One region of the Halomonas sp. YLGW01 genome, then DNA from elsewhere that is predicted to be linked to it. Evidence: predicted binding sites of a transcription regulator. Region 1 holds the regulator's gene; each other region holds the start of a gene.
What was found. The regulator sigma-54, encoded in region 1, starts transcription at its own class of promoters, with help from an activator protein. The targets are predictions, from matches to a motif close to TGGCACNNNNNTTGCTNT.

Region 1 (6,915 bases):
TCATCACCCGGCCCGCATCCGGGGCCAGCTGGCCACCGATCAGCTTGAGCAGGGTGGTCTTGCCGGATCCACTCGGCCCCATGATCGCCGTGATCTTGCCACGGGGGATGGCGAGATCCACGCCCCGAAAGATTTCCCTATCGCCACGAGAAAAGCGTAGCCCTTCGACCACCACCAGGGGTGAATCGTGCATGGCGTCCTAACCTCCACCCGAAAATTATCGAACATTGTATATTAACTGCCACGATCCCCGCTAGCGCCCCGCGCAGGCGCCGCGACTCGCCTTGATTCGCGGCGCCTCAACGCGTTTAATTGGCCGCTTCTCACTGACCGACATGGATCCCTCCTTAATGATGCTGCTACCCCTGCTCGCCGTCGTGCTTGGCTTCCTGGGCCTCTTGTGGAGCGCCGACCGCTTCGTGGGCGCCGCGGCCGCCACGGCGTATCGGGCGGGCATGAGCACACTGCTGATCGGCATGACCATCGTCGCGCTGGGCACCTCGGCCCCCGAGATCATCGTCGCCATCATGGCCTCGCTCGATGGCACGCCTGATCTCGCCACCGGTAACGCCCTGGGGTCCAACATCGCCAATATCGGCCTGGTGCTCGGCATCACCGCCCTGATCGTGCCGGTGCCGGTGCGTTTCTCGATCGTGCGCCGCGAACTCCCCCTGTTGCTGGGCGCCACCGGGCTTGCCGGCTACGCGCTGGCCGACGGTGAACTGGGCCTCTTCGATGCCCTGCTGCTGGCCGCCCTGCTGATCTTCAGCCTGTGGTGGCTGTTCAAGGCCGATGGCGGCAACGGCGACGGCGACACTCAGGACGGCGAGATCCCGGACATGGCCTTGCCCCGGGCGCTGGCCTGGCTGATCGCCACCCTGATCCTGCTGGTGGCGAGTTCCCGCCTACTGGTGTGGGGCGCCAGCGAGATCGCCAGTGCTTTCGGCGTCAGCGAGCTGGTGATCGGCCTCACCGTGGTCGCCATCGGCACCAGCCTGCCGGAACTCGGCGCCTGCGTGGCCAGCGCCCTGAAGCGACACCACGATATCGCCATCGGCAACGTCATCGGCTCGAACCTGTTCAACATGCTGGCGGTGCTGCCGATGCCCGGCCTGCTCGCCCCGGGCCCGGTCGATGCCCACGCCATCAGCCGCGACTATCCCACCATGCTGCTGCTGACCCTACTGCTCGGCAGCTGGCTGTTGTGGCAGCGCCGCGGCACCCTGGGCCGCCTCCCCGGCGCCCTGCTGGTGCTGATCTATGTCGGCTACCTGGGCCTACTGCTCCAGTCCAGCCTCACGGGCGCTTGAGCGACACCTGACAACGGGCAACAATTTCCCCATGACTGATGCACAAGATTCGGCCTATCGGGCCAGCGCGCGCCGCACCCTGGGTATCGAACGCGATGCCATCGAGGCCCTCGAGGCCCGTATCGACGCCGGCTTCGACCGCGCCTGCGAGCTGCTGCTCGGCTGCTCGGGCCGCGTGGTGGTCACCGGCATGGGCAAGTCCGGCCATGTCGGCGGCAAGATCGCAGCGACGCTCGCCAGCACCGGCACCCCGGCCTTCTTCGTCCACCCAGGCGAGGCCAGCCATGGCGATCTGGGCATGATCACGCCCGGCGACGTGGTGCTGGCACTGTCCAACTCCGGCGAGACTGCCGAGGTGACCGCCCTGCTGCCGCTGCTCAAGCGCATGGATGTGCCGCTGATCAGCATGACCGGCCGCCCCGATTCGACGCTGGCCCGCCACGCCGAGGCCCACCTCGATGCCGGCGTCGAACGTGAGGCCTGCCCACTGGACCTGGCACCGACCGCCTCCACCACCGCCGCCCTGGTGCTGGGCGATGCCCTGGCGGTGGCACTGCTCGAGGCCCGCGGCTTCACCGCCGAGGACTTCGCCCTCTCGCATCCCGGCGGTAGCCTGGGACGACGACTGCTGCTTACCGTGGGCGACCTGATGCATCAGGGCGACCGCCTGCCACAGGTGCCGTTGGGCAGCCCGCTGCGCGACGCCTTGATCGAGATCACGCGCCAGGGACTCGGCTTCACCTGCGTGATCGCCCCGGACGGTCGCCTCGCCGGTGTCTACACCGACGGCGACCTGCGCCGCACCCTCGACCAGCATAGCGATCTGCACGCCCTGCGCGTCGAAGAGGTCATGACCTCTCCCGGCAAGCGCACCCAGGCCGACGTGCTTGCGGCCGAAGCGGTGCGTATCATGGAAGAGAGCCGCATCAGCGCGCTGGCCGTGGTCGACGGAGAAAGCCGCCCGGTCGGCGCCCTGCACATGCACGACCTGCTGAGAAGCGGCGTCATCTAAGGAGTTGTCATGTCACCCGATTCACCGCTCGCCCCGACGCTTGCCGATCGCGCACGAAAAGTCAGGCTGCTGGCCCTGGACGTGGACGGCGTTCTCACCGACGGCCGCCTCTATTTCCAGGCCGACGGCATCGAGATCAAGGCCTTTCACACCCAGGACGGCCATGGCATCAAGCTGCTGCGCCAGGCCGGCGTCGAGGTCGCCCTGATCACCGGCCGCGAATCGCCGATGGTCACCCAGCGCGCCGCCGCCCTGGGGATCGAGCACGTCTTCCAGCACCGGGACGACAAGCTCACCGCCCTGCGCGAACTGACCCAAAGCCTCGGTCTCGAGCTTGAGCAGGCCGCCTACTGTGGCGATGACCTTCAGGATCTGGCCGCCATCCAAGCGGCCGGCCTCGGCATCACCGTACCCAACGCGCCGCCCTACATGCGTCGCGAGGCCGACTGGGTCACCGAACGCAGCGGCGGCCACGGGGCCGTGCGCGATATCTGCGACACCCTGCTGGAGAGCCAGGGCCATTGGGCCGCGGTGATGGACCGATACAGCCTAGATGCCACGGATCGCGGTCGGCCCTGATGGCACTGCGCCTGCCCCGCCCCTCGCCCCGCGTCTGGCTAGCCCTGCTGCTGGTCGCCCTGGGTGCCGTGCTGACGCTCGTCGAGCAGCGTGACGTGCGCGCGCCGGGGCCGGTGCCTACCGACAGCGCCGGTGAGCCCGACTTCTACCTCGAGGGCGTGACCCTGACCCGCTTCGATGCCCAGGGGCGCCCGCATCAGCGCCTGGAGACACCGCGCCTGGTTCACACCCCTCACGACGACACGACCCGCGCCGACACGCCCCGGACGCGCCTGCTCGATGACGACGGGGAACTGTGGCGGGCCAGCGGCCGACAAGGCACCCTCGGCCCCGGCGGCAACCCGCTGGTGCTGAGCGGTGCGGCCCACCTGGAATCCCCCGGCGAGGGCTGGCAACTGAACACCGAGACCCTGAACATCGACACCGACACCAATCATGCCTGGAGCGACAGCGAGGCGCGCATCACTCAGTCCTCGCAGCGCGTGCGCGGCGACAGGCTGGATGTCTGGTTCGACGACGACCGGCTGCAGCTGACCGGCAACGTACGCGGTTTTCACCCCCCCGAGGAGCAAGCCCCATGACGCGACGCGACCTTACCCGCCGGGCTCTTGGCCTGCTGCTGCCCGCCCTGCTGAGCCTGATCACGCTGCCGGCCATGGCCCTCGACGGCGATGCCAGCGCCCCCATCGAGATCGTCGCCGATCGCCTCGAGCTCGACGACCAGGCCGGCACCGCCGTCTACAGCGGCGACGTCGACATGCGCCAGGGCAGCATGCAGCTGACCGGCCAGCGCGTCACCATCTCCCGCACCGATCAGGGCGAGGTCTCCCGCGTACGCGCCACCGGCGAGCGAGCCTACATCGAACAGCAGCCGAGCCCCGAGGCGCCCCTCGTCAAGGGCTGGGGACGCACCATCGTCTACCATACCCTCGAGCGGCGGGTGGAGCTGATCGACCAGGCGGAACTTCACCGTGGCCGGGACAGATTCAGCGGCGCCAGGGTCGACTACTACCTGGATCGCCGCCTGGTCGAAGCCGACAGCGGCGTCGACAACGATGGCGAGACACGCCAGCGCGTGCGCATGACCCTGACTCCCCAGCAATAAGGCTCCCCATGAAGACCCTCAGCGTTCAGCATCTGGCCAAGAGCTACAAGCGACGTCGCGTGGTCAAGGACATTAGCCTGTCCATCGACCAGGGCCAGATCGTCGGCCTGCTGGGCCCCAACGGTGCCGGCAAGACCACCTCCTTCTACATGATCGTCGGCCTGGTACGCGCCGATGCCGGCACGGTCCATATCGACGACCGGGACCTGTCCCGGGCCGCCATGCACGAGCGCGCCCTGGCCGGCATCGGCTATCTGCCCCAGGAAGCCTCGATCTTTCGCAAACTGTCGGTCACCGACAACATCATGGCCATCCTGGAGACCCGCCGGGACCTGGACCGCGACGGCCGCCGAGCACGCCTGGAGGAGCTCCTGAACGAGTTCCACATCACCCATATTCGCGACAATACCGGCATGAGCTTGTCGGGCGGCGAGCGGCGTCGGGTCGAAATCGCCAGAGCCCTGGCCACCGAACCGGCCTTCATCCTGCTGGACGAACCCTTCGCCGGCGTCGACCCGATCTCGGTCTCCGACATCAAGTCGATCATCCGCGCCCTGCGCGACCGGGGCATCGGCGTGCTAATCACCGACCACAACGTGCGCGAGACCCTGGACATCTGTGACAGCGCCTATATCGTCGGCGACGGCGAGATCATCGCCGCAGGCAATGCCGAGGCCATCCTCGCCAATCAGAAGGTCCGAGACGTCTATCTCGGCGAGGATTTCCGGCTCTAGCCTCGACCCGGCGACTCGGGAGGCCTTGGTCGCCTCCCTACCCCGCTCCCTCGCTCCCAACCCCGCAGCGAGCAGGCGCTACCCCCTGAGCGGCACGAAAGTTGCGCATGGCACGCTTATTGCTAATAAATCATCACCAACGGCTTGCACGGCCTCCGGTCAACGGCTAAGTTAGTCATTCCATTTCTGCCTGACACGCGCCTTGCCATGGTCATGAAACCCTCGTTGCAACTCCGCGTCGGCACCCAGCTGACCATGACGCCCCAGCTTCAGCAGGCCATCGCGCTGTTGCAGCTCTCGACCCTGGACCTGCGCCAGGAGATCCAGCAGGCACTGGAAACCAATCCGATGCTGGAACTCGACGAGGCTTACGGCGAGCAGGACGTCGCCGAACCCCGCGAGGACGACTGGTCCACCGAGATCCCCAGCGAGCTGTCGACAGACAGCGACTGGTCCGACACCTACCAGGACATGGCGGCGCCGAGCGGCAGCGCGGAAGGCCCCGACCTCGACCGCAACGCCATCGGCGTAAGCCTGCACGATCACCTCGCCTGGCAACTGGCCATGGCCGATGTCAGCGATACCGAGCGCCAGATTGCCGAGAGCCTGATCGACGCGGTCACTCCCAGCGGCTATCTCGAGGGAGGCCTCGACGACCTGACTCAGGGCCTGCGTGCCCAGGGCCTCGACGGCCTCAAGACCGGCGACGTCGAGCGGGTGCTGCTGCGCGTGCAGCAGTTCGAACCGACCGGCGTCTTTGCGCGCGATCTGCGTGAATGCCTGCTGCTGCAGCTGGGCGCCCTGCCGCCGGACCTACCCCTGCTGCCCCAGGCCAAGCGCCTGGTGCGCCAGTTTCTGGAGGCCCTCGCCGGCGATGATCGCAAGCTGCTCAAGCGCCGGCTGCGGCTGGACGACGCCCAGCTCGACCAGGTGATTGCGCTCATTCGGACGCTGGACCCTCGCCCGGGCCAGGCCTTCGACAGCACGGGCAGTGACTACGTGATTCCCGACCTGATCGCCCGCCACACCCAGGAAGGCTGGCGCATCGAGCTCAATTCGGAGGCGCTGCCGCGGATGCGCATCCAGCCGGATTATGCCGCCCTGATCCGCCGGGCCGACAAGAGCGACGACAACACCTTCATGAAGCAGCACCTGCAGGAGGCACGCTGGCTGATCAAGAGCCTGTCGAGCCGCAATGACACCCTGCTGCGGGTGGGGCGCGAGATCATGGCCCGCCAGATCGACTTCCTCGAGCGGGGCGAGGAGGCCATGAAACCGCTGATCCTCGCCGACATCGCCACCAAGGTCGAGATGCACGAGTCGACCATCTCGCGGGTCACTACCCAGAAGTTCATTCATACGCCACGGGGCGTCTTCGAGCTGAAATACTTCTTCTCGAGCCAGGTCGGCGGTGACAGTGGCGACGCCCACTCCAGCACCGCCATTCGGGCTCGCCTGAAGAAGCTGATCGGCAGCGAGCCGCCGCGCAAGCCTCTCTCCGACAGCAAACTGGTCGACCTACTGGCCGAAAGCGGTATCCAGGTCGCCAGACGAACCGTGGCCAAGTATCGCGAAGCGATGGGCATCCCGCCGTCCAGCGAGCGCAAGCGACTCTCCTGATGTCGTGTGAAATGCCTGTTTTCAAGGCATAACCCATTGACTAAGCGTGGAAAAATCACCGAAAGTAGCTGCGTTGGAAAAGCGCCAAGCGAAGGGGTATGCAGGGCGCTAAAAAGGGTTACAATCGATTGGCCAACCGCAGGATAAGGAGCGTGCCATGCAAGTCAACATCACCGGCCATCACGTCGAACTGACCGACGCATTGCGTGACTATGTGAACGAGAAGCTCGCCCGCCTGGAGCGTCATTACGACAACATCACCACGGTTCAGGCCACCCTTTCCGTCGAGAAAGAGCGCCAGCAGGCCTCCTGCACCCTGCATGCCGCCGGTGCCGAACTGCATGCCGAAGCGGAAGACGTCGACATGTACGCCGCGATCGACGCCCTCGCCGACAAGCTCGACCGTCAGCTTGTCAAACACAAGGAAAAAGCCCAGGCGCGCGCCCAAGGCGCAGGCGCTCGCTGACATCATGACGTTGGAATCCATCCTGCCCCCGAGCGCGCCCTGTTCGGTGTGCCCGGGGGAAGCAAGAAGCGGGTGCTGGAGTTCTTCAG
Region 2 (6,915 bases), 1.5 Mb from region 1:
GAGCCGCCTCGCCTGGGCCTTCGACTGGCTGGCCGTGTGGCGCCATGGCGGGCGCCCGCTGCGGCTGTCGCCGTCACGCCCGGTGCCCAAGACCCTGGACGGTCTGATCATCGGCGGCGGCGATGACATCGAGGCGCACCTCTACGGCGGCGAGGTGCAGCTCGATGTGCGCGTCGACCCCGAGCGCGACGCCCTGGAGCTCGACCTGCTCGAGCGCTTCATCCCCAGTCGCTGCCCGGTGCTCGGCATCTGCCGTGGTGCCCAGCTGATCAACGTATATCTCGGCGGCACCCTGGACAGCGACATCTACACCACCTATCAGGACCTCAAGCGCCGGCGCACCGTGCTACCCCGCAAGACCGTCGATATCGTCGCCGACAGCAAGCTGCATCGCATCCTCGAGGTCAGCTGGTGTCGCATCAACAGCCTGCACCACCAGGCCGTGCAGGAGGCCGGCCGCGGCATCGAGATCGTCGCCCGGGACCGGGACGGCCTGGTACAGGGCATCGAATCGAAGGAGCACGACTTCCTGATCGGCGTGCAATGGCATCCCGAGTGGCTGATCTTCAACCGCCCCCAACAACGGCTGATCCGCGCCCTGGTCGACGCCGCCTGCTGACCGTTTCTCGGCGCCATCCATCACCGCCTGACCGGCGCCATCCCTTTCATCATGCAAGCCCTAGCGCGGCATCACCCTCACCTCACCCTGCGCCTCCAGTGGGCGGGGCCGGTTGATTAGGTAACCCTGGGCATAATCGATCCCCAGAAGTTCGAGCTGGCTCATGATCGCCTCATTTTCGACGAATTCGGCGATGGTTTGCAGGCCGAGGGTGTGGCCGACAGTATTGATCGCCTCGACCATCGCCCGGTCGATAGAATCGCTGTCGATGTCGCGTATGAAGCAACCGTCGATCTTGAGAAAATCCACCGGCAACTGCTTGAGATAACCGAACGACGACAGCCCGGCACCGAAGTCATCGAGCGCGAACTTGCACCCAAGCTCCTTGAGCCGCCAGATCAGCTCGGTAACTCGGGATAGTTGAGCGATCGCCGTACTCTCGGTGATCTCGAAGCACAGCGTGCCTGCCGGTAGCGCCGCACTGGCGACTCGCTCGACCAATTCTTCGCAGAAGCGCTCATCGGATAGCGACGCCCCGGAGAGATTGACCGCCCACAAGCCACACACTTCAACTGATTGATGCCTGTCGGACAACCATGCCAGGACATTACTGATCACCCAACGATCGATCCGAGGCATCAAATTGTAGCGCTCGGCAGCGGGCATGAAGGTCCCCGGCGTGATCAGTCGGTCGCCTTCCTGGATACGCACCAGGATCTCGTGGTGGCGCGACTCGCCGGGCCGGCCGACCGGGACGATCGACTGAGCGAACAACCGCAGTCGATCCTCGTCGAGCGCCGCCTGTAGCCGTGGCACCCATTGCAATGCGCCATGACGCTCCATCAGCACGCTATCGTCCGCCTGGTAGACATGAATACGATTGCGCCCCGCCTCCTTGGCTGCATAGCACGCCGCATCCGCTGCGCTCAGCACATCGCTCAGTGAGCACGCACCCGAGATGCCGACCAAGCCGATGCTGACACCGATCGAGAAAGTCCGACCCTCCCAGGCAAAGCGGAAATCATCGATCGCCTCGCGCAGGCCTTCTGCAAGTGTCTGAGCCTTGTCCAGCAGGCAATCGTAGTAGACGATGCCAAACTCATCGCCGCCCAGCCGGGCGACCAGATCCGACGTTCTCAGGTGTTCGCGCAACAGTGCGCCCACTTGGCGCAGCAGTTCGTCACCGGCCATGTGACCGCAGGTATCGTTGACCACCTTGAACTGGTCGAGATCGAGATAGCACAGGACATGCTGCCCTTTTTCGCGCTCAACCAGTTTGCTCAACGCCACTTCGAAGCACCGCCGGTTGGCCATTCCGGTGAGGGCATCATGATTGGCCTGATGATTGAGCCTGCGTGACAGATCACGGGTCTCAGAGACATCCTGGAAGACCACAACCGCGCCGACAATGCAGCCGTTGCGGGCGCGGATGGGAGCGGCAGAATTCTGCACCGGGCAGGGGTCGGCGTTTTCCACTTTCAGCAGGTGCGAGGCCGAAGCGACGATAGGCTTGCCGTCGCTGAGTACCCGTCGCGCCGGGTTGGCGATCGCCCTGCCGGTCAGCTCGTCGATCAGCTGGTAAACCTTGCCGATCGGCTGGCCAAGCGCTTCCCGATGGCTCCAACCGGTCAGGCGTTGCCCCTCACGATTGATGAAGCGAATCAGCCCACCTTCATCGGTGGTAATCACCCCGTCACCGATCGAGGCCAGCGTGACCTGGGCCAGGTCGCGCTCACGATGCAACTGATCCTGGACGCGCCGGCGCTCGGTGACATCACGCACTAGCGCCGCGCACTCGGCGTCCGAGTCCGCGGCGCCCTCGCTGAACTGCAACTCCAGGTAGCGAGCTCCCTCTACGGGGTCGTTGACACGTATCTCTCGCCGCTGCCCGGGCAGCGGCGGTGTACCGGCGACCAGGCGCTGAAGCGGCTGACCGACGATCTCCACGGCATGGATTCCAAATAGCTTCTCCGCGCCAGGGTTGAGGCTGGTCAAAGTTCCATCGGCACGCCACGTCACCAGCCCGTCACGCAAGTTCTGCACCAGCACCTGGGTTCGTGCCATGGCCTTTTCCAACGCCTCCGACACGCGATTGTAGCTGGCCGCAATCTCCCCCACCTCGGTAAAAGGGTCGGCGGCGACGCGCCCTTTCACATTGCCGCTGCGCTCATGGCGGCGCATCGCTTCAAGCAGATCGAAGAGCTCGCTGCGGGCACCGTGCTCGGCCACATTGAGCCCCAACTGCTCCGCCTCGGGCGAGACTCGCAGCGCCATCAACCGGCCGGTCAGCATCAGCAACAGCCAGGCACTGCCGCCGCCCCACAGTGCGCAGGCCACGATTCCCAGCAATTGCGCCTCGACCTGCTGCCAGCGCGATAGCCCAGTGCCCAGCAACTCGAGATCACCTAGCAGGCCGACCGCCAGCGTGCCCCAGATCCCCGCCACCAGGTGGGCGGGGATCGCCCCCACAGCGTCATCAATGCGCCAGCGCAGTAGTCCCTCGCTGCTGATGACCATCAAGACACCGCTGGCCGCACCGACCACCAGCGACTGCTCGGCAGTCAGCGCATGCGCCCCAGCGGTGATCGCCACCAACCCGGCTATGGCACCGTTCATGGCATAGTTCACTTCGGCATAGCGGCGTAGCCGCCACCCCACCAGCATGCCCGAGAGCACGCCACCAACCGCACCCATCACAGTATTCACAAGCACACCGGGGACCCGCTCGTCGAACGCCATGGTGCTACCGCCATTGAAGCCGAACCAGCCTAGAAACAGCAGCAGCACACCCAGCATTGCCAGCGGCAGGTTGCTGGCAGGCACCGGCGTGGTCGGCTGGCCGTCGACGAACCGCCCGTGACGAGGCCCGATACGCAGCACGGCAACCAGCGCCACCCATCCTCCCAGGCTGTGCACTACCGTCGAACCGGCAAAGTCGACGAAGCCACGCGCCTCTAGCCAGCCCGAATACTCACCCAGCGCGCTGGCCCAGACCCAGTGACCGAACACGGGGTAGATGAGCACACCGACCAATAAAGTGATCAGCAAATAGGCAAGAAACGGCATGCGCTCTGCCACTGCACCGGAGACGATGGTGGTGGCAGTGGCGCAGAACATCGCCTCGAACAGGAAGAAACTGGCAAGCCAGGCATCGTTCCCGACCGCCATCCGCGGCAAAAAATGCGAACCGCCGACAAGACCAGCGATGCTGTCGCCGAACATCAGGCCGAAGCCAAGCAGCCAGAAAGCAGCCACGGTGACCGTAAAATCGGCGAGATTCTTCATCGCCACATTGATGGCATTCTTGCCACGCGTGACGCCCGACTCGAGGCACAGGAAGCCGGCCTGCATGACAAAGACCAGCATGGCGCCCCATAGCACCCACAGCATATCCAGTAGCGGGACATCCATATATATGTGCTCCTAACGCTCAGAGCCCCACATTCACCCCCTGAATGCGGCCATGGAGCCTGGCGCTCTGCAAGAAAACGATAAGCGCAGCGATTACAAGCACCGAAATAGTGCGTCGACGCGCCGTCAAGCGGCTAATAAAGTGCATTCAGGCAATGTCGCTCAGCGACTGCCCGCCTGTACCGCCAATGTCAGACTTTGCCATATTAGTGAAAGCAATAACGGTGCCAGCCGAGTGCGACTGGAGGGCTCCAACGCTCCGGTCGGCCCTGGGAAGGGTGGTTCTGTAGGAGGTCATGGTCCTGGTGGTGGCGACCAGGTCCCGCCTTTTCAACGTTCTCGAGATGAACCATGAGAGCAGACTACCCCCTAACGACGACGGCCCTCCCGGTAAACCGGGAGGGCCGTCTTGTACTTACGGTTTAGTAACTGCTTATTCGTTTCGTTACCAGTACCGCTCGCTATCAATGCCTATTGAAGTGGGCTTTCTGCACGTGGCTTTTTCAGCAGAGCGCCCTGTAATAGGCATTAACCTTCCAGGCGAGCGTCCAGGCTGATCTTGGCATTGAACAGCTTGGAGACCGGGCAGCCTGCCTTGGCCTTGTTGGCGGCATCGTCGAAGGTCGCCTGATCGGCACCGGGAACCTTGGCCACGCAGTCTAAGTGCACGGCGGAGATGGTGAAGCCGCTGTCGTCTTGATCGAGGCTCACGGTGGCCTCGGTCTTGATGCTCTCGGGCTCGAGCCCGGCCTCGCCCAGCATCATCGAGAAGGCCATGGAGAAACAGCTGGCGTGGGCGGCACCGATCAGCTCTTCGGGGTTACTGCCGGCCTGGCCCTCGAAGCGCTGCTGGAAGCCGTAGGGGACGGATGATAGCGCCCCGCTTTCGGTCGAGACCGTGCCCTTGCCCTTTTTCAGACTACCTTGCCATTCAGCGGAACCCTGCTTCTTGATGCTCATACTGCCTCCTTGTACGGATCGCGTTGCGTATCGTGCGTCGGCCCATGCGTCATGCGGCCCGCATGGTGTCTGGCCCGGACGATGCCGGGCCCGGATAGGGTCTAGCCCAGCGCGGCCATGGCGGCCTGATAGTCCGGCTCATCCTTCAGCTCACCGACCAGCTGGCTGTGGATCACCCGGTCTTGCTCATCGATGACCACCACCGCCCGGGCGGTCAGCCCGGTCATCGGCCCGCTCGCGAGTGCCACGCCATAGGCGCGATGAAAGTCCGGATGGCGAAAGGTCGAGAGCGTCTCGACGTTGTCCAGGCCCTCTGCACCACAGAAGCGCTTGGCGGCAAACGGCAGATCCGCCGAGACCACCAGCACCACGGTGTTATCGAGCCTTGAGGCGTACTCATTGAACTTGCGGGTCGAAGTGGCGCAGGTCGGGGTATCGACGCTGGGGATGATGTTCAGGACCTTGCGCTTGCCGGCATAGTCGGCAAGGGTCACGTCCTCCAGGGCCTGGTTGGTCAGGGTAAAGGCCGGGGCCGTTTGGCCACTCTGGGGGAGCTCACCGTCGACCTCGACGGGGGTACCGGCACGGGTGATCTGCGTCATGTCACCTCCTTCAGCATCGGGCCATCGGAATGAAGGCCCGGGAAAGGTCACCTATCACTTACTCTGGCGCCTACCTCTTCTGTGGTGATGGTGGCGCCGGGAATCAAGGGCGGCCCGCGCCTACCGTCGTCAACGCCGCCAGCTTCGTTGCCAGTGCCTCGCCACCCAGGGCCGTCATGGCGGCGGCATTGCGCTCGGGAATGGCCTCCGGGTCCGGGTAGTGCGCCAGGGCCTCGGCGATGGCGTCTTCTCGCAGCAGATGCAGCATCGGCCAGGGCGAGCGGTTGGTGTAATTGGTCGGATCATCCTCCTCGACACCCTCGAAGCAATAGTCCGGATGGAAGCTCGCCAGCTGGTAGACACCCTCGTAGCCCTGCTCCTCGAACAGCGCCTCGGCGACGCCCAGCAGGTCCAGATAGTCATCGAAGTCGTTCACCCCGTCGGCGAGCACCAGCAGCGTGGTGGAAAGCGCAGGATCCTCGTCCAGTCGTCGGCACTCCTCGAGCAGCGCCCCCAGGGTCTCGGCCCAGTCGTGCGCCGACACCGCCACGTAGCGAATGGTCTGGCGCTTCACCTCACGCCCGGCGAAGGGGCACAGGTTGCGAGGCACCACGAAGTCCTCGACCCAGGCGCGGGACGCGGCGAGGGCCCGGTCGGAGAGAGCCCGATCAGCATGAACACCGTCGGAAGCGGCAGAAGAAGCAGGAGTGGAAGCGGAGGACATCGGCGACTCGTCGGCAGGAAAATGGCAGGCCCCGACATTGTAGCCGATCGATGCGGCGCCAGCGTCAGACAGCGGGTGACCCGACAGCACGCCTGCAGAGCGGAGCTAGCCGTCGGCGCGACGTCGGTAACGCCGCGAGGCCAGTCGGTCGGCCAGCCGAGTGGGTTCGGGCAGCTTGGTACGGCCCAGGCAAGCCTGCGCCCAGTCGACGGCGGTGACCAGCGACAAGCGATGCCCCGGGGACACGAAGACCGGCTTGACGCCTGCGCGGGAGCGCAACACGGCCCCGATGCACTCGTCGCCATCCATCAGCGGCGTCCAGTCGCCGCGGCGCTCTGGCACCTCGGCGTGGCGCCCGCACAGCCGGGTCTTGGCGATGCCGATGGTGGGCAGGTCGAGCCACAGCCCCAGATGCGCCGCGATGCCGAGCCGGCGAGGATGGGCGATGCCCTGTCCATCGACCATCACCAGATCGGGACGCCGGGAAAGCCGCGAGAAGGCAGCAAGCGCCGCCGGCAGCTCGCGAAAGGCCAGCAGCCCCGGCACGTAGGGAAAGCGGGTGGGCTCGCGATGCACGACCTCCTCGAGGACGGCAAGCC
Region 3 (6,915 bases), 1.3 Mb from region 1:
TGCGGGCGATGTTGAGCACCGCCTGGATCATCCGCGCCTCGTCCCCCACAAGCTCCGGCAGGCTGGGGTCGTAGTCGCGCACCAGCTGCACGTCCGGGTGTTCGGCGACGATCAGGGAGCGCACCCGCTCGAGCACCTTGTGAATGTTGAACAGCGCATCATGAACCGGCTGGTTGGGACCGAGCATGCGATCGACCAGATCGCGCAGGCGGTCCGCCTCCTCGACGATGATGCGGGTGAACTCCGCAAGCGACGGGTCCGGCAGATCGCGCTCCAGCAGCTGGGCGGCCCCTCGGATGCCCCCCAGGGGATTCTTGATCTCGTGCGCCAGTCCGCGGGTCAGGGTCTTGATGGTCTGCTGGCGGGCAATCAGCGCCTCCTCCCGGGAGATGCGCATCAGGCGGTCGCGGGGCTCGATCTCGAGCAGCAGCTCCTGCTGCGACAGCGGCGTGACCGTGAAGTCGGCGGTGACCACCTCACCGCTGCCGGTGGTCAGCACCGCCTCCCGCTGGGTGAAGGGATGCAGCTCATCGCGGGCCTTGCACAGCACCTCGGCGATGGCGCCGTCGATGCCCTCCAGCGGTTCGAGACAGGTGCCGTGAACCCGCTTGAGGCTGACGGCCAGCAGCGCCTCGGCGGCGGGATTCATCCAGCGCACCCGAAGACCACCATCCAGCAGCAGGACGGCGGCACTCAGGTGCTCCAGCAGACGTTGATACATGGTGCCCTTCACTCGGTCAGCATTTCCTATTGCTCTGCAAGAAGCGCGCCAGCCTTGCCGAGGCGGTCACGCCGGCCCTGGCAGACCATGGCGACCGCACATGTGCACCATATTAGTGCAGAACGAGTCCTGGTGTCGCCTCACTGCACGCCTCACGACGCCGCGAGGGTCGGCGCCTGTCATCGAACCGGCGGCATCGAATCGGCGCGAGCACGAGCCCCGGGGTCTCAGCCATCCGTCTCGTGAACGAGGACCATCACGATCACCCAGCGCCACGCCCATCGGGCAGGAGGCACCGGGTGACCGGGGGGAGCTGACTGGAGTCCGAGGGGCGTTACTGGGGATTGCGAGGCAGGTTGACGCTGGCGCGCTGCACGAAGAGGGTGACCGGCTCACTACGATGGCGCACGCGGCCATCGGCATCCAGCAGCTCTGCGACCAACTGGTGCTCGCCTCGGTCCAGATTGGTGAGCATGAAGGCGTCGGAGTGCAGGGCCGACTGACTGAGCCGACCATCGAGGAGCAGGCGCACCCGATGATCCTCCCGCAGGGCCGGCTCGATGGCGACCTCGACCTGGACATTGCCGGCATAGCCCGTCGGCAGGGTCTGCTCGTCGCCGGGAGACGCAATGCGGAAGGTGGAATAGGGCAGGAAGGGTGGCGACGGCGTAGCCGCCTTGGCGGTGTCGCGACCGGTGAACGTTGAGGAGGCGCGCGGCGCAGGCACCACGGTCAGCGGCGCCAGCTCGACCGCCTCCCCCTGCTGCGGGCGGTCGGAGTAGCTGACGTTGCCCTGCTCATCGACGTGGCGATACACCGTGGCGGCCTGCACCGACGGCATTAACACGGCCATCAACAGGACTCCCGCCGTCCTTCTAGCTCCTCGCATCGCTTGCTCTCCCTGGCTGCTGGCTATGCCGCCCACCGGCGGTGTCCGCTGCTGACTACCTCGAGTGTAACCAAAAAGGGGACCGCGTGAGCGGTCCCCTTGAGCCGATTGGCCAACGCTTGCCGACAGGGCCGGCAGGCGTCGATCAGCAGCTGTCGTTAGCAGCTGTAGTACATGTCGAACTCGATCGGATGCGTGGTCATGCGCAGACGCTCGACGTCCTCTTCCTTGAGTTCGATGTAGGCATCGATCATGTCATCGGTGAAGACGCCACCCTCGGTCAGGAAGCCGCGATCGGCGTCCAGCGCCGCCAGCGCCTGGTCCAGGCTCTCGGCGACGGTCGGGATGGCCTTGCCCTCTTCCGGCGGCAGGTCATAGAGGTTCTTGTCCATGGCATCGCCCGGATGGATCTTGTTCTTGATGCCATCGATACCGGCCATCAGCATCGCCGCGAAGCACAGGTACGGGTTGGCGGTCGGGTCCGGGAAGCGGGCCTCGACACGCTTGCCCTTCGGGCTGGCGGTGTAGGGGATACGGATGGAGGCGGAGCGGTTGCGAGCCGAATAGGCCAGCATCACCGGCGCCTCGAAGCCCGGCACCAGACGCTTGTAGGAGTTGGTGGAGGCGTTGGTGAAGGCGTTCAGCGCACGGGCGTGCTTGATGATGCCGCCGATGTAGTAGAGCGCCATTTCGGACAGGCCCGCGTACTCGTCGCCGGCGAACTGGTTGACGCCGTCCTTCCAGAAGGACTGGTGGACGTGCATGCCGGAGCCGTTGTCACCGACCAGCGGCTTGGGCATGAAGGTGGCCGTCTTGCCATAGGCGTGCGCCACGTTGTGGATCACGTACTTCATGGACTGCACTTCGTCGGCCTTCTTGACCAGGGTGTTGAACTTGACCCCGATCTCGTTCTGGCCGGCGTTGGAGACCTCGTGGTGATGCACCTCGACGCTCTGGCCGATGGCTTCCAGGGTGTTGCACATGGCGCCGCGCATGTCGTGGAAGCTGTCCACCGGCGGAACCGGGAAGTAGCCGCCCTTGACCCGCGGACGGTGGCCCAGGTTGCCGCCTTCGACGGCACTGTCGGTGGCCCAGGCACCTTCCTCGGAAGTGATCTTGTACATCGCGCCCTGGATGTCGGACTTCCAGTGCACCTCGTCGAAGATGAAGAACTCAGGCTCCGGGCCGAAGAAGGCGGTGTCGCCAAGGCCAGTGGACTGCAGGTAGGCCTCGGCGCGCTTGGCGATGGAGCGCGGATCACGCTCGTAGCCCTGCATGGTGGCCGGCTCGATGATGTCGCAGCGCAGTACCAGGGTAGCGTCTTCGGTGAACGGGTCCAGGTAGGCGCTGCCGTCTTCCGGACGCAGGATCATGTCGGACTCGTTGATGCCCTTCCAGCCAGAGATGGAGGAACCGTCGAACATCTGACCGTTGTCGAAGAACTCCTCATCCACGGAGCTGGCCGGAATGGTGACATGCTGCTCCTTGCCGATGGTATCGGTGAAGCGCAGGTCAACCCACTTGATGTCGTGTTCTTCGATCAGTGCGAGGGTCTTATCAGACATGGTGTCCTCCAGAGGATGAGCGATGGCTCTTGTGATTGGCGTGTGTGTCCGGCGAGGTCCTTCGAGCTGCGTTTCGCCTCGGCGGCGAAATGAAACGCCTCGTTTGTACCATGCCAGAGGCGAGAGGCCCATGGCCGCCGATACAGGACATGAATCGCGTCATGTCACTGCGTCATGTCACTTGGGGAGAATAATGCAGGGGACGTGCCAAAATGGCGCACCACGCCACAGAAAAATCAACAACCAATTGATAAAAAAGAGTTTTTCAAGTGCATCGCAAAGAGGCAGCGGTTAAAGCCCGGCGATTTCGGCGCCTGGCAGGGATCGTTCACTCCGGCTTGTGCACCAAAATAGAACAGAGCAAACCATTAATGCACCATGATAGATCGCCGCCGGCACCGCCCCCTGTGTTTAGCCTGCCCACCAGTTTGGATGAGTCCTCGCCGGGCCCTGCGGGCCGCCATATCAGGAAAAGAGGTTATTGATACCCAGGGAAACCAAAAGCTACACTTTATTACACAACAATGGCCCCGGCATGATCTGACTGCCTGGAGGTGGCGGCACTCCTCTCTGCACTGCGCCCTCCCCGAGGTCGGCCGCCCTCGTTCACTCAGGAGCGTCGCTGCAGATGAATGCCTACAGCATCATTGTCGATTCCACGCTCCTGGGCGCCCACCTGCCACGCTGCCTGGCGACCCTCAGCGAGGCAGCGAGACGACACCCGTCGCGGGTCGACATCCTGGTCATCGGCCCCACCGATGAGGCTCGCCTGACGGCTCTCAGCCGGCGCTTCGGGGGACGCTTCACGGCCTGCGACCAGGACACCATCGGCGCTCGCGGCAACGCCGCCGCCCGTACCAACTCGGCCACCATCCTGGTCTTTCTCTCGCCCCACGGGCGACTACGCAGCGACTGGCTCGACCGGGTCAACCAGCTGCTCGATCACCAGGCGTGGGACGCAGTGATCTTCCAGCCGCATAGCCCTGCCCTGCTGACGAACCTGCGGCGGCTGTGGCATGTCTCCCGACCACCCGGTACCCTGTGCGTCGCCCGCCAGTGGTTCGAGCGCATCGGGGGCTTCGACCCCGCCCTCGACAGCACCGCCCACGAAGACCTGGTGGAGCGTCTGCGTGCCTGTCACGCGCGCATCGTGGAAGTACCGCTATAATCCCGCGGACACCCTCAAACCAGCAGCAACGACAAGCAACGAGAGAGTATCCCCGGATCCCCCTCGCGCCCTGCCAGACTCACCGCCAGGCCCCTCACACTGGGGCGACGACAGCATCTGCACAGCATCTGCGTCGTGCGGCCAGCGCCGAACGGGCCCGCCATGCCGGATGTCATGTGCATGTCGGGCCGGCAGGCCCGGGCATCCAGGGCTGGAGATCAAGGACTTGGGGCTATCGGCCGCGTGAATTCGCGCATAGCGCTGGTAGCCGCACCGGCCCGGATACTATAATGTCGCCCAATTTTCGCAGCAGGATCCCTTCGTGATCGAGAATCTTCGCAACATCGCCATCATCGCCCACGTTGACCACGGCAAGACGACCCTGGTCGACAAGCTCCTCAGCCAGTCAGGCACCCTCGACCGCAAGGCCGAAGGTCAGGAGCGGATCATGGACTCCAACGACCAGGAAAAGGAACGCGGTATCACCATCCTGGCCAAGAACACCGCGATCCGCTGGCACGATGCCAAGGACGAGAAGGACTACCACATCAACATCGTGGACACGCCGGGACACGCCGACTTCGGCGGCGAGGTCGAGCGCGTGATGTCGATGGTCGATTCCGTGCTGCTGATGGTCGATGCCGTCGATGGCCCGATGCCCCAGACCCGCTTCGTGACCCAGAAGGCCTTCGATCAGGGCCTCAAGCCGATCGTCGTGGTCAACAAGATCGACCGCCCGGGCGCGCGCCCGGACTGGGTCATCGACCAGATCTTCGATCTGTTCGACAACCTCGGCGCCAGCGACGAGCAGCTCGACTTCCCGATCATCTACTGCTCGGCCCTCAACGGCATCGCCGGTGAAGAGCCGGAAGAGCTCGCCGACGACATGACGCCGATGTTCCGCGCCATCGTCGATATCGTCGAGCCGCCCAAGGTCGAGCTCGACGGTCCGCTGCAGATGCAGGTCTCGGCGCTGGACTACAACAGCTACGTCGGCGTCATCGGCCTTGGCCGCATCAAGCGCGGTGCCATCAGCCCGGGCCAGCAGGTCAGCGTCATCACCAAGGAAGGCAGCACCCGCAAGGGCAAGATCGGCCAGGTGATGACCCACATGGGTCTGGAGCGCGTGCAGACCGAGCAGGCCACCGCCGGCGACATCGTCTGCATCACCGGCATCGATGCCCTGGCGATCTCCGACACCATCTGTGACCCGGCCGCCGTCGAGGCGCTGCCGGCGCTGTCCGTCGACGAGCCGACCGTGTCCATGACCTTCCAGGTCAACGACTCGCCGATGGCCGGCCGCGACGGCAAGTACGTCACCAGCCGCAACATCAAGGATCGCCTCGACCAGGAGCTGATCCACAACGTGGCGCTGCGTGTCGAGCAGGGCGAGACGCCCGAGAAGTTCAAGGTCTCCGGCCGCGGCGAACTGCACCTCTCGGTGCTGATCGAGAGCATGCGTCGCGAAGGCTTCGAGCTGGCCGTGGGCCGCCCCGAGGTCATCATCCGTGAGGTCGACGGCGTCAAGCAGGAGCCGTACGAAGAGGTCATCATCGACTGTGAGGAGGAGCATCAGGGCTCCATCATGGAAGAGCTCGGCTACCGCAAGGGCGAGCTGACCAACATGAACCCGGACGGCAAGGGCCGCGTGCGCCTGGACTTCATCATCCCGGCGCGGGGCCTGATCGGCTTCCGTGGTCAGTTCCTGACCCTGACCTCCGGCACCGGCATCCTCACCAGCCGCTTCGACCACTACGGCGAGCTCAAGCCCGACGCTTCCATCGAGCGGCGCAACGGCGTGCTGGTCTCCATGGTGCCCGGCAAGGCTCTGGCCTATGCCCTCTTCGCCCTGCAGGATCGCGGCAAGCTGATCGTCGAGCACGGCACCGAGGTCTACGAGGGCATGCTGATCGGCATCAACAACCGCGCCGATGACATGGTGGTCAACCCGACCAAGGCCAAGAAGCTCGACAACATGCGCGCCTCGGGTAACGACGAGAACCTGGTGCTGACGCCGCCGGTTCGCTTCACCCTCGAGCAGGCCATCGAGTTTCTCGACAGCGACGAGCTGGTCGAGATCACGCCGAACCATATCCGCCTGCGCAAGAAGCACCTCAAGGAAAACGAGCGCAAGCGCGCCAAGAAGGGCTGATTCATGCCCTCGGCGCTCCTCACGGAGCGCCGTCTTCCTTGACGCTCATGGCGCCCTGTCGCCCGAGCCGAAAGCCCACCCTTCGCGGTGGGCTTTTTTATGGCTATGTCCCCATTATGTGTTGAAAAGCTACCTTGATAGGTGAAGGCCCTCCGAGGTAGCTCCCATGGACACGCACACCTTTCGGCACTGGTTGAGTCAGCTGCCACGTCTCAATGCCCGACAGAAACGCCTGCTCCGACATCGACTTCATCAGCCGCCTCGACAGGATGCCCTCCACGATACCTTTCCGGCGCTACAGGCCTGTCCGCACTGTGCGGCGTCTGCCGCGCAGCTGGCCCCATGGGGCTGGAGTCGTGGCCTGCGCCGCTATCGGTGCCGGGCATGTCGTCGTACCTGCAACACGCTGACGGCTACCCC

Region 2: amt (ammonium transporter) is a predicted target of sigma-54. The motif match lies at 4,243-4,260, and genes of this name have one in related genera.
Region 3: glnA (glutamate--ammonia ligase) is a predicted target of sigma-54. The motif match lies at 3,368-3,385, and genes of this name have one in related genera.

What each region holds. Positions count from the first base shown of each region.
Region 1 is NZ_CP062005.1:1,060,898-1,067,812, reverse strand. Features, by position in the region: gene IEJ03_RS04970 (ATP-binding cassette domain-containing protein) at 1-193, opposite strand, end outside; gene IEJ03_RS04965 (calcium/sodium antiporter) at 351-1,310, shown strand; gene IEJ03_RS04960 (KpsF/GutQ family sugar-phosphate isomerase) at 1,342-2,322, shown strand; gene IEJ03_RS04955 (HAD hydrolase family protein) at 2,332-2,901, shown strand; gene lptC (LPS export ABC transporter periplasmic protein LptC) at 2,901-3,482, shown strand; gene lptA (lipopolysaccharide transport periplasmic protein LptA) at 3,479-4,006, shown strand; gene lptB (LPS export ABC transporter ATP-binding protein) at 4,015-4,740, shown strand; gene IEJ03_RS04935 (RNA polymerase factor sigma-54) at 4,948-6,360, shown strand; gene raiA (ribosome-associated translation inhibitor RaiA) at 6,518-6,826, shown strand; partial or broken gene ptsN (PTS IIA-like nitrogen regulatory protein PtsN) at 6,831-6,915, shown strand, end outside.
Region 2 is NZ_CP062005.1:2,581,329-2,588,243, forward strand. Features, by position in the region: gene IEJ03_RS11865 (type 1 glutamine amidotransferase) at 1-619, shown strand, start outside; gene amt (ammonium transporter) at 680-4,030, opposite strand; gene IEJ03_RS11875 (OsmC family protein) at 4,559-4,990, opposite strand; gene tpx (thiol peroxidase) at 5,092-5,592, opposite strand; gene IEJ03_RS11885 (DUF1415 domain-containing protein) at 5,696-6,316, opposite strand; gene nfi (deoxyribonuclease V) at 6,422-6,915, opposite strand, start outside.
Region 3 is NZ_CP062005.1:3,243,684-3,250,598, forward strand. Features, by position in the region: gene glnL (nitrogen regulation protein NR(II)) at 1-721, opposite strand, end outside; gene IEJ03_RS14835 (DUF4124 domain-containing protein) at 1,056-1,574, opposite strand; gene glnA (glutamate--ammonia ligase) at 1,769-3,175, opposite strand; gene IEJ03_RS14845 (hypothetical protein) at 3,804-4,343, shown strand; gene typA (translational GTPase TypA) at 4,666-6,495, shown strand; gene IEJ03_RS14855 (IS1595 family transposase) at 6,662-6,915, shown strand, end outside.